Linked DNA regions of Spirosoma aureum. The protein of the gene in region 2 interacts with the protein of the main gene of each other region in a pairwise test. Links are inferred from orthologs where the notes say so. Each region holds a gene or a part of one and is shown on either strand. Other genes may lie near its edges. The genes, in order: recA and dprA.

Region 1 (6,573 bases), 4.3 Mb from region 2 along the record:
TGCTGGTTGGAATGACTGCCGATTTAATCGAAAATACTGTTCTAAGCACCTGGCTTTATATAGGAATAAATTCCATTCCGGAGTGGCTTCGCTGGATATGGACAATAATCGTAAGTCTGAAGTTTCTTCCGGTTATTACTGCTATCTGGTACATTCTATTACATCCACTAGGCATTCTTTATTCATTTATTGAACTGTGGCCAACTAAAAAAAACGCATTCAGCGCCAAACGGGATAATCTACAAAATCATGCCAAAAGTCAGCAAGACTATATGATTACCGTTCAACAGCAATATAAAGAAGCCGTTGAGAAGGAAAATATCAGTCATTCAAAAGGCGTGAACCAAAGGAATCGTGGTAAATCATCTGATTCGATAAGCTCTGACAGGCCGGGTAAGCCAGAAGATCCCAGTAAACCAGATGGATCGCAAAAGTCAGGTGGGTCAACTAATCCCGACGAACCGCCACCTTCAAACGGTGGGCCTTTCCGATGGCTTCTAACCTTCTGGAGTAGCGTCCTTGGCGTTCAATTCCTGCTTTATCTGCTTTTGTTCATGAGCATTATCATCAATCTGGATCAATTTGATGAAATCTTCTTTCTCTGGCTATCTTCTACCAATAGCCTTAAGATTGCCGGTACCATATTCTGTTTTTTGCTGACGTTAGTAGGCTTAAGTGCTATGTTTTATGTTACCAGTAAAATTTTACTCTATCTCAAACCGATAAAAGGGCTTGAACTAGCCAATATTCTGGCGACCGATGCCACCACAACACAAACAACGAGAACGTTAATGGCCCATTCGGGTGACTTTCGGTTTGTCCAGGCCTTACCACTGGTTTTTGTGGCCCTCCCGTTTGTAATTACGTTTTTGGCCTTTATGAAAAGCTATGGTGACTTGCCACTCAACGAGCAAGGCGCAATCTCACACGTTTACCAGTTTTTTTTACTCATCACCGTGCTAGTACTATCGGGTATTATCACGGTCTACATCTTTAGCAAATACCACCGGCCCAGTGAAGAAACCGACATGTTGTTGTTCACGTCTACCACACCTACACAGGACTATGCTTTGCTGGTACGCCTGATTCCAGGGAGTATGCTGTATGGTCAGGGGCTATTAAATATACTGCTGCTCATTTTCATTCCGCCAACAGGGCTCGCCGTCGCGCAATTCTTCGGGCTACACGCTGTTTTATTATTATGGCTATGTGTTATTGCCTACCTGGGAACATTACTCATTCAGTTTAATAAACTCCCGCTCTACCCATTAATTCTTGGCCTAGCCGTATATACTTTTATCGTTTCTATGTTTAACGACAACAGTACGATTCGACAAACACCCGACAGTGCTTCAATCGTTAGCAGTCGTCCTACAATTCCTCAGTATTTCAGTCAATGGTACAAAGACCGAAAAAATCCAACGGATTCAATCCCACTTCCTGTCATTATTGTAGCCAGTGAGGGAGGGGGCATTCGGGCAGCTTCCTGGACAACGGCCTGTTTACATCAGCTCGACGTGCTTATCCCTGGTTTTAGTCATTATGTGTTTGGCATTAGTGGCGTATCTGGTGGGGGAGTAGGTGCCGCAACGTATGTGGCCTTGCAGCGAGCAAAGGCAGTATCCTTCAGCGATACATTACCTTTTGTTGGTAATGAAGCCCAGGATGTTATTTCGCAGGACCTCATTTCGCCCACAACAGCCTCTATGCTCTTTCGCGGAGGCATTCACAACTTTTCGCCAGGCCCTATACCATCATTAGACCGTAACCGATGGCTGGAAGACGCCTGGGAAAACGCAGCCTTTTCAACAATATCCAGTCATAGCGATTCTGTAAGGAACCTGCTTAGCCAATCCTTCCTGAAAATCTGGCGTGATTCGTCAGGGCGTCCCCAAACCCATTTTCCGTTGGTTTTTCTGAACTCGTCCGTAGCCGAAACGGGTCAGAAAGCGATATTGTCCCCCATAAATCTGGGCAATGAGCCGTCGCTACCACAGAATGCTCAAAATCCAGTTCATCCGTTTTATGATGTAGTCGATTTATTCTCGACTATCCAGTCCGACTTACCTTTCAAAACGGCCACTTTCCTTTGTGCACGCTTCCCTTTCGTAACCAGCGGAGGGCGCGTTGAAGGTCAGTTACCCAACATGAAACCAAGCTGCCAACCCGCATTTCACCTGATTGACGGGGGCTATGTGGAAAATACGGGTATCATGACCAGTGTACAACTTATTCGAAGTTTACAGCGATTAAATAGCCCGCCGAATAGTCACTATAATGTTCAGTACTACCTCCTTTTTCTACGCAATGGACAAGCCAGTGATAATGCCAGTTCAACGACTACTTTTCGCTTTTTAAGTGAGCCATTGACAGGCTTTCTAAACGCCACTGGACGACAGGGCCTTACGCTCGATCAGCTGGTTGCCTACACGCTAAAAAAAGGCATAAATGATTCGGAAAACGAACTTCATTTTTCGTATGTAAATATTGCGCTTGACCGTTCTACAGGTCATCAGTATCCGCTTGGCTGGTACTTATCTCCTACTGCAGCCAAAGAGATGAGCACAACAGCACAAAAATCCATCAAAAAACTGATTGACAAGGAATTAAAGCCCATCAAAGACGCTATATCAGCGCAACATAAATGAAGCTATAGGGCTGTGCATCAAGGCTGATGGGGCTTACTTTCAGCTTACCATACCGGCCATTCCCAATCATCAACTATTTCAAAAAACCGTTTGGTAATCCGGCCAATTTTGGTTAATTTTATCTGTTTAAAACAACCATCCTAACATGGCAAAATCAGATACGGCGCAAGCCACAGCATCTGCTAATGACAACAAGTTAAAGGCCCTGCAAACCACTATTGAAAAGTTAGATAAGGCTTTTGGGAAAGGCACTGTAATGCGCCTGAGCGAAAGCAAAGTCGTAGATGTTCCTGTCATTTCGACGGGCTCACTAGGGCTTGATTTGGCATTGGGTATTGGTGGAATGCCGCGTGGTCGAGTTGTTGAAATTTATGGTCCTGAATCATCAGGTAAAACCACGCTGACGATGCACTGCATCGCCGAAGCACAGAAAGCTGGTGGTCTGGCTGCATTTATCGACGCTGAGCACGCTTTTGATCGGGTCTACGCTGAAAAGCTTGGCATCGACACGAAAAACCTGCTTATCTCGCAACCTGATAATGGCGAACAAGCCCTCGAAATTGCGGAACACCTGATCAGTTCGGGTGCTATCGACATTATCGTTATTGACTCAGTAGCTGCACTTGTACCAAAAGCCGAAATCGAAGGCGAAATGGGCGAAAGCAAAATGGGGCTGCAAGCACGACTGATGTCGCAGGCGTTGCGCAAACTGACTGGTACCATCAATAAAACAGGCTGCTGCTGCATTTTCATTAACCAGCTTCGCGAAAAGATTGGTGTGATGTTCGGTAACCCTGAAACAACAACCGGTGGTAACGCTCTGAAATTCTACGCTTCGGTCCGTATCGATATTCGTCGCATTGGCCAAATCAAAGAAGGCGCCGACAACGTTGTGGGTAACCGGACCAAAGTGAAAGTCGTTAAAAACAAACTGGCGGCTCCATTTAAAGTTGTTGAATTCGACATTATGTATGGTCAGGGTATCTCAAAAGTTGGCGAAATCCTTGACCTCGCTGTTGAAATGGAGATCGTTAAAAAGTCGGGTTCATGGTTCTCGTATGGCACCAGCCGTCTTGCGCAGGGACGCGATGCCGTTAAAGAGTTACTGCTCGATAACCCCGAACTGATGGCTGAACTGGAAGCAAAAATTCGGGCAAAAATCGCTGATGATCAGGAGGCCCTGCTCGATCCGGTTCTGGCAGCCACTGAAGCCGACGACGAAGGCGAAATCGACGATTAAGTTTTATTATTCTTTCTAGAATGAGGTGGTTGGGTTTTCTCGGCCACCTCTTTTTTTATTTTTGCAAGTGAGTATCCAGATCGGAAGGCATTACGGCTGCCCGGTTTACGCTTTAGTTCGCCTACACACCCACCCGGATGTGGCTGCTGATACACCAGCCTCAACCAAGCAACCAGGCAATGTCGAATCATCACAACAAACTCACCGTCTGCCCGAACTGTGGCACAGACTTAGGTCCGGAAGACAATTTCTGCCCGAACTGTGGTCAGGAAAACCACGAAGTCAAACTGCCACTTGGCCATATTTTCTATGAGTTTGTTGAAAGTATCACCCACTTCGACAATAAATTATGGAACTCATTAAAAGCAATTTTCACGCGGCCGGGCAAAATGACCGCCGAATTTCTGGAAGGGAAGCGGGCACGGTATGTACCACCAGCCAGGTTGTATGTTTTTGTGAGCGTTATCTTTTTTTTCCTGATCGGCAAATTTGCTGATCATCAGTTAGAGGAAAGCCTCAGGCGGATGAATGGGAATTCTACCAATCAAACAGATGCTGATACGACCGATCGTGACACAGGAATAAAGGTTGATCTGGAGGGTCTGATTAACAACGATAGCCTATTGGATAGTCGTGGTCTGCACAAAATAGCGACCAGGATCGACTTTAACACATTGGTGGATTCGGTGGGTCTGGCCCGAACATCCCGTCGCATTAAACGACTTCAACCCTACCAACTGGACTCATTGTTGACCAAAGCTAAACTAACCCTGGCAGACTCGAACCGAGCAAAGCTTCGGGAGTTAATTGAGCTTGTTCCGGCTAACCCCAAAGTGTCGTTTAGTTTTGGGCCTACCCTTAGTAGCAAAGAATTTAAAACAGATGCCGAACGGGATGAATATGAAGAGAAGCTAAGCCACATGCCCGATGTTGAGATAGACTCGCTCATTCGGGCCGAAGGCGACACGCCAAACTGGTTCATGAGAAAGCTCTATCGGCGACAGGGTAAACTTGCACATTTAGGTAAAGGCGAAAATACAGAGAAGTTTCTACACGCCAGCACGAAGAACCTTTCGATCGTCATGTTCATCCTCATGCCATTTGTGGCTGTTTTTTTACTTTTAATCTATTTTCGACGTGGGCGGTATTATTACGAACACCTGATCTTTTCTGTCCATATTCATACCGTACTCTTCCTGATTTTTTCATTAGTCTTACTCTCTACTTATTTCGCAAATCCCAAAGTAACCACTTCCATTCTGGGTTGGACGTTGTGGATATGCTGGCTGTATTTTTTACTGTCGCTAAAACGGGTTTACCAGCAATCATGGGGTAAAACAGTTTTGAAGTTTCTCCTGCTCAGTGTGATGTATTGGTTTGTCGCAACGATTTTTCTGATCGGCTCCTTCGGTGTTGGACTGCTTACCTTTTAAACGTAAAGGTCATAAAACAGGAAAGCCCAACTGCATAGCTGGGCTTTCCTGTAAAAAGATGGAGTCAAGTACTGACTCCCTTTTTGTTAGCGTTGGTCAATCGCCTTGAATTCCCGAAGTGTAGCCCCGGTATAAATCTGGCGAGGGCGTCCGATTGGCTCTTTCTGTTCACGCATTTCTTTCCATTGCGCAATCCAGCCCGGCAGACGACCAATAGCAAACATCACCGTAAACATATTCGTTGGAATGCCCAGCGCCCGATAGATGATTCCGGAATAGAAATCAACGTTCGGATACAATTTACGCTGGATGAAATATTCGTCGTGCAAAGCAGCTTCTTCCAGTCCTTTGGCAATTTCCAGAACCGGATCATTGACACCGAGTTTGTTCAACACATCATCGGCCGCTTTCTTGATGATTCGGGCACGAGGATCGAAGTTTTTATAAACGCGGTGACCAAAGCCAAAGAGACGAAAGCCCGTTGTTTTGGCATTTTTCGCCATATCAACGTACTTGCTGACATCGCCACCATCGGCTTTGATGGCTTCAAGCATTTCAATGACTTCCTGATTGGCACCACCGTGCAATGGGCCCCATAATGCACTAATACCTGCCGAAATAGACGAATAGATATTTGCCTGCGACGAACCAACAAGCCGCACGGTTGAGGTCGAACAGTTTTGTTCGTGATCGGCGTGCAGAATAAGCAGAACGTTTAACGCTTCAGCAACAACGGGATCGACTTTATAATCCTCTACTGGCAGAGCGAACATCATATTCAGGAAGTTCGGAATGTAGTCGAGGTTATTTTTGGGATAATTGGTCGGATGCCCTAACGAACGCTTATACGACCAGGTAGCAATTGTTGGCAGTTTGGCTAACAACCGCACAATATGCAGAGCCGGATCATTCTTTTCGTCCTGCGAATCAGGATAGAAAGCGCTCATGGCACTCACCAGTGACGATAAAACACCCATTGGGTGGGCATTTACCGGAAATCCATCAAAAATTTTCCGCATATCCTCATTAACGAGGGTATGACGGCGGATACCGTTTTCAAATTGAGCATATTGCTCTTTAGTCGGCAACTCACCGTAGATAAGCAGATAAGCAACCTCCAGAAACGACGCTTTGGCAGCTAAGTCTTCAATCGAGTAGCCCCGATATTGCAGGATACCCTGCTCACCATCCAGAAACGTAATAGCGCTCTTTGTGGCACCGGTGTTTTTATAGCCCCGGTCTAAGGTAACGT
Region 2 (6,592 bases):
CAGCACCTGCGCCTGAACCTACTGTACCACCCACTTCGGAACCAGTGAAACCTGCTTCGAAGGCGAAAACTCGATAATGCATGTAACTGCCTGATTATAAGTTTATTGCTATGGAAATCGGTCGGTCTGGATGATAGAAATCACGCTATCATTCAGACCGACCGATGTTTTGCTAACTGGGGTACTGCATACTAGACGGTTGGCTCTGGTTCCACTTTGGGAGCTGCCGACTTACCAGGTTTCCGAGGGCGGGTCATGCCGTAAGAGCCTCTTGCAATTTTTCCTTTGCGTGACTTTATATCGCCTTTTCCCATAGCTCTAACTGGTTTAGTTTTATTTTTTCTTTGACGGGTAATAGTTAAAGATACGGCAATTTTTTGATCCTTACTAGTTAAGCTATTCACGTCCGTGTATTGGCCCTTCTATATATCGATCGATCTGGATACCGTAGAATAGGCAGATGGCAAAAAAGAAGCGGGTTATTACAACGAGGAACCTTTTAAATGAGTCCCTGAACCTGAACTCATAATCTTTAGTCAATATATGAAGCGAGTATTTTCTTTAGGATTTCTTCTGCTTGTCTTTTTTAGCTGTGATAAGAATACGGTGAAACCAGCTATTGTTGAAATGCAGATTGCCGACCATCAGCAGGACTGCATGGGTGTGGCTCCCCAAAAATGTTTACTCGTTAAAGTAGACAATGATACCAGCTGGCAACTTTTTTACGGGAATATTGAGGGGTTTTCGTATGAAGCTGGATTCGAATATAAATTGCTTGTCAAACGAGAGAAAATCGACAATCCGCCAGCCGATTCGTCAGATCTACGGTATAGTTTGGTCAAAGTGGTTGAAAAAAATAAAACGTAACACCCAAATTTTTAGTTGGATTTCGTACCCTCTGCCTGGGTGAACTCAGGTTGAAACACAACTAAAAATCAGGAAAGAGACATTAATTTAGCCGTCGTGCCTCAACGCCTTCTACTGTAATTTTAACCGGCTTAATGGCCCCTTTCTCATCAAAATAGAGCCGGTCAATACAGGTTTCGCGGTGATTGCCATCGGTTTCCGTTAAGGGTCGGCGGTGATAAACAATATACCACTCGTCGGTGCCGGGCACCTGAATGATCGAATGATGGCCAGCACCGGTGGCAACAGACGGGTCTTGCTGAAGAATTTTCCCTACCCGCTCGAACGGGCCAAACGGCGAGTTTGCCACCGCATAGGCTACGGAATAATTAGGGCCTGTCCAGCCTCCTTCCGACCACATAAAATAATACTTGCCATTACGCACGAACATCGTGGGGCCTTCCACGTAATTTTTCGGCGTAATTTCCCGAAAGAGAGTGCCGTCGGAGAAAGGAAGAAAACCCGTAAAATCGTCTTTTAAGCGAGCAATGTTGCAATGCCCCCAGCCGCCATACAGCATGTAATACTGGCCGTCTTTATCTTTGAAAACAAACTGGTCGATCGGCTGGGCTCCGTTACGGATCTGACCAATGAGGGGTTTGCCCAGGTAATCCTTGAAGGGTCCGGCCGGATTGTCGGCAACGGCAACACCAATGCCACCGATCTCTTTCTGCTCATCGTGAATATCGTTCGCACCAAAGAATAGAAAGTACTTTCCACCCTTTTCAATGATGGCAGGAGCCCACATAGCTCGTTTTGCCCATTTTACGGCAGTTGAATCAAGAATGCGGCTATGTTTTGTCCAGGTCACCAGATCTGGCGAAGAAAACGCATCAAAAAATATCTGTTGGTTATAGGGTGCCGAATAAGTTGGATAAATCCAGTACTGGTTCTTGAAGATAACACCTTCCGGATCAGCATACCAGCCTGGAAAAACGGGATTCCCCGATTTCTTTACAGTTGATTTCTGCGCCTGTAAAGGAATGTAAGAGAGTGTGAACAAGGAGAGAAAGAGGGCGTACTTAAGAATGGACATACAAAGAGCAATTGAGGAACAAGAAAAATCGGAGGACAAAAGTAAACCTAATTCGGAATTACCAGTTCTATTGGCCGGGAGGTTTGAAACATAATCGGTGGTAATTTTAGCGATAGAAGTAGTGAAGGAGGAATCAAGGAAGGGCGTGCCACGGTTCAAAACCGTGGCACGCCCTTCCTTGATTCCTCCTTCACTAATAAGACAAACTGGTTAAATGTAAATCACAGCGTATTTCTTGCCTGGAAGCGATCGCACAAATCCACGAAACTCAAGGTTGAGGAGCAAAGACGCCAGTCGGCCCATCGGAATCTGGCTTTTCCAGCTTAGGTCGTCAATGTGTAAGTCGTTGACCTGACGCAGCAGGGCAATAATCTGACTTTCTTCTTCCGTAATGTCCACAGGCAAAGCAGGTGCAGGTGCCGAGGTTGCCCGTAATCCTGTAGTCGATGAACCGGTTTCCGGGCGATCCCAGTTGAGGGCTTCAATGATGTCTTGGGGACTGGTGTAAATCTGCGCTTTATTTTCGCGAATGAGTTTATTACATCCCGCTGAAAACGTCTGATTCAACTGGCCAGGTACAGCAAATACCTCACGATGGTAGTTATTGGCATATTCGGCTGTTATTAATGCCCCTCCCTTCGCGGCTGCCTCTACCACCACAATGGCATCACTCAAACCGGCAATGATGCGGTTTCGGGCTGGAAACAGGTGAGCATCTGGTTTTGTCCCCGGCTGACTTTCGGTCAGCAAGCCGCCCAACATCTGCATATCCTGCGCCGTTTTCTGATGTACATTCGGGTAGATAATGTCCAGACCACTCGCCATCACACCAATTGTCGGTAAGTTATTGGCCAGACTGGCACGATGGGCCGCAATGTCGATGCCATAGGCCAGCCCGCTAATGATGTAAGCGCCATACGGAGCAACCGCTTCAATGATTTCGCTGGTTATACGTCGGCCGTATTCGGTAGCCTGCCGCGTGCCTACCAGCCCAATTGTTCGGGGAGCGTTTAGATTGCCTGAGCCTTGAAAATACAGGAGGGCAGGAGCGTCGTACAGGTTTTTGAGCCGGACCGGATAGTCTTTATCGGTATAGAACAACACTGTTGCTCCCAGCTTCTCAACGCGTTTCATGAGTTGCTCGGCTTCTTCCAGAGTACCCGCCTTCAGGATAGCACGAGCCGTGACTTCGCCAATGCCGGGAACTTTCATCAGGCGAGCCAATGGAGATCGAAACACCTCAGTAGCTGAACCACAGTAACTTACCAGTTGTCGAATGAGAATACTGCCAACCCCCGGAACGAGGGTGAGGGCTAATTGGGCTTGAGTATCGGTAGGCACGAATGGTAAAAAGCTGAATTTGTATACATGAGTTGAGTCAATGATGACTTCTGCAAGCTTACTGATTTCTGGTGTTAAAAACCAGTTTAGCCGAAAAACAGACTTTCTTCCATGAATAAGTCTTTAATGCCGTTTTAATGATAGCATTCTGATAACACTAGCATCATCTTGGGGTAACGTGCAGACGGTTACTTTGTAGTCGAGAATTTATCCGTTCAATTATCTGATCATGCTTATCCATAAACCCATAGTATCTTCATCGGCTTTGCTCGTACTTTTTGCGCTGGCAGCTTGTAACAACGAAGAAAATCCAAGTGTAACAACGTCTGAAGTTGTCCTGAAAAATCAGTCCGTTACGCCGGTTTTAGCGAAGAAACAGGCTGGTTTTGAGAATCTTGAGGTGTATTCACTTATCAGTAGCGATGATAAATTAGATCAATCACCGGGCTATATCTTTGGTGGTTCTGCCGATGGAACGGGCATCCTGAAAAATACCGACGGAACCTATATGATGTTGGTCAACAATGAGGATAATTTCGCCGTATCCCGCCTGACCCTGGACAAAACCTTCAAACCCATCAAGGGTGAATACCTGCTCAACTCCGATGGGGGCATTTGGCGGCTTTGCTCGGCAACAATGGCTACCCCCGAAATTCATGGTTTCGGGCCAAAATTTTTGACCTGTGGCGAAAGCGGACAGGAGTCAAGAACCCACGCGCTGGATCCATACGGTAGTGTCGGATCGGCCAGTTTATCAAAAGAAGTGGCCGGGCTGGGCCGGTGGAGTGCCGAAAATGCCGTTCCACTTCCCAAAACAGCATTTACCGGCAAAACGGTTATCCTGATTGGTGACGACGATTCGGATACATATGGCGGCCAAGTAGCAATGTATGTGTCAAACACAGTGGGTGATCTGGAAAATGGTACGCTCTATATGATGAAGCGCACCGATGGGAACCAGAAAGAAATGGACATGAAAACCGGTACAAAATACCCGGTTGAGTTTGCCAAGATCGACGACCACAAAACGTTGACGGGCGATCAGATCAATCGTAAAGTAAACGATCTGAAAGCCATCAAGTTTGGTCGGGTTGAGGATGTCGATTATGGGAAAGGGAGTGATGTTGCTAAAGCGCGCGAGGTCTATTTTACCGTGACAGGGCAGGCAACTACGGGCGTAAACGCCGATTACTCGCGCTCGAAATACGGCCGGGTTTATAAATTGACGCTTGATGCCGCTGACCCAACGAAAGGCTCGCTCGAATTACTGCTGGACGGTGACGATCGGAATGGAATAGCCAAAACCTTCCAGGACCCTGACAACATTACGGTTACCGAAAACTATGCGTACATTCAGGAAGACCCGAATGGCTACGGAGACGAAACCCACGATTCGTATCTGTATCAGTATAGCTTCAAGACCGGCGAGTTAAAACCCGTACTGATGATCGACCACCGCCGGACAGAAGCAGATGCTGCCAAATATAATGTGGGTGGAACATCGGCCAAAGGTGCCTGGGAAATCAGTGGAATGATCGATATTTCAGATGTGATTGGCGTTCCGAACACGTTCTCCGTTGGTTTGCAGGCCCATTCCTGGCGGGACGAAAAATACAAGAAAGTAGATGGAGGTTCTAAACGGCCCGACGAAAACCAGGGCAGCCAGCTAGTGATTATTAAAGGTTTAGCACGTTAGCCCTCGTTTTTTAGAAGTACACTGCCTGACTGGTCTTTTGCTGGTCAGGCTTTTTGCTTACCCATCGATATGATCTCGGAAAAAAATCGTCCAGTACCTGCCCATAAAACCGCTGAACCGAATGTGTGGTGGATTGTTGCGCTTACTGCCGGACTCTTATTGCTGATTGGGCTATATGGATTGTTTCGACCCCGGCCGACTCCCCTGCAACGGGTTCAGATGCAATACGTAAGCGACATCGCACTGCTCGATTCGGCGGTACGGAAGCTACAACGGGTTATTGTCGAAAAGCGCCCTGTCGCAGCCTGGAAACAGGCTTTTCTGGAAGCGCGGCTACGCTATAAACGGGTTGAGTTTCTAACTGAATTATACAACCCCGAAACCGCCAAGAGTATCAACGGACCCAACCTCCCTGAGGTAGACGAAGCCGACAAAAGGGTAGAGCAGCCCGAAGGATTACAGGTGCTGGAAGAGTTCGTGTTTCACTATGAGCCAGAACAACATACCGAAGCTGTTGAGCAGGTTGCGTTGTTAGTGTCGAATGTCGGTCGGTTGACTAAAGTGGCTGCTACTAACGAAATGACTGATAGTCACATTTTTGATGCCATGCGGCTGGATGTGTTCCGGCTTATTTCGCTTGGTATTACCGGTTTCGATTCGCCGATTGCGCGCCATTCGTTGCCGGAGGCCGTTCAGGTACTGGAAAGTCTACGGCAGCATTTAAGTTTCTACAAGCTGTCCGACAAAGATGCCAGACTGGCAACTCAACTGGATCATATTTTTGCTGATGCCATTTCCACCTTAAACCGTGGCCCCGATTTTAACCGATTTGACCGGTTGGCGTTTATTACAAATCAAGCTAATGTGCTAAGTGGTTTGTTGCTCGATGCCCAAAGAGCATTGAACATCCCTGTTTTTCAGGAAAGCCGTTTTCTGTCAGCGCAGGCCCGGACACTAACTGATCCTGATGCATTTGACGGCAATTTTTTCGTCAATTCGAACGATGACCGACCTACTGCCGAGCGGGTTGCGCTGGGTAAGTTATTGTTTTATGATCCGATACTGTCGGGTAATTCAAAACGTAGTTGTGCATCGTGCCATCAGCCGGAACGTGCATTTACGGACGGTGAACCAACGAGTTTGGGCATGGCAGGGTCGCGCAGTAAACGAAATGCCCCCACGCTCCTGAATGCGTCGTTGCAGGCCGTGCAGTTTATGGACTCCAGAGTCGTGTTCCTGGAGGATCAGGCCAGCGACGTCATTGCCAATGAGACGGAAATGCACGGTTCACTGCCCGCTGCGGTTCGTGCCCTGCAACAACGCAATGAATACCGCAACCGCTTCATCAACGCCTACAAAGAAGGCGTTACGGAATATACAGTCAAAAACGCCCTTGCCAGCTATATCCGTTCATTAACAAGTCTTGATTCACGGATCGATCGGTTTCTGCGGAACGATGCTGGCCCGAATCAACCGGCCCAACTTACAACAGAAGAAAAGCAGGGTTTCAACCTGTTTATGGGCAAAGGCCAGTGCGCTACCTGCCATTTTTTCCCGCTATTCAACGGAACAGTTCCACCTATGTTCGCCAAAACCGAAAGCGAAGTCTTGGG

Evidence for each region.
Region 1: the proteins of dprA (region 2) and recA interact in binary tests that used the Bacillus subtilis proteins (3 or more experiments, as listed by UniProt). The link is inferred for Spirosoma aureum from one-to-one orthologs.

What each region holds. Positions count from the first base shown.
Region 1 is NZ_CP050063.1:1,487,076-1,493,648, reverse strand. The notes cover bases 2,039-4,840. They hold recA (recombinase RecA), read left to right. Parts: upstream 2,039-2,793; coding sequence 2,794-3,888; downstream 3,889-4,840. Other genes in these bases: G8759_RS06035 (DUF3667 domain-containing protein), read left to right, coding at 4,068-4,840; G8759_RS06045 (hypothetical protein), read left to right, coding at 2,039-2,648. Also shown: more of G8759_RS06045, read left to right, coding at 1-2,038; more of G8759_RS06035, read left to right, coding at 4,841-5,321; G8759_RS06030 (citrate synthase), read right to left, coding at 5,408-6,573. UniProt on the Bacillus subtilis protein: Multifunctional protein involved in homologous recombination, DNA repair and competence.
Region 2 is NZ_CP050063.1:5,744,281-5,750,872, reverse strand. What follows is about bases 1,219-4,039. They hold dprA (DNA-processing protein DprA), read right to left. Parts: upstream 3,284-4,039; coding sequence 2,153-3,283; downstream 1,219-2,152. Other genes in these bases: G8759_RS22830 (hypothetical protein), read left to right, coding at 3,513-4,039; G8759_RS22840 (glycoside hydrolase family 43 protein), read right to left, coding at 1,219-1,942. Also shown: G8759_RS22855 (hypothetical protein), read left to right, coding at 1-77; G8759_RS22850 (30S ribosomal protein THX), read right to left, coding at 192-314; G8759_RS22845 (DUF4377 domain-containing protein), read left to right, coding at 544-867; more of G8759_RS22840, read right to left, coding at 950-1,218; more of G8759_RS22830, read left to right, coding at 4,040-4,979; G8759_RS22825 (cytochrome c peroxidase), read left to right, coding at 5,049-6,592. UniProt on the Bacillus subtilis protein: Protein that helps load RecA onto ssDNA during transformation. Binds cooperatively to circular ssDNA, is able to bridge different segments of DNA. Favors the loading of RecA onto SsbA- or SsbB-coated ssDNA and formation of RecA-DNA filaments.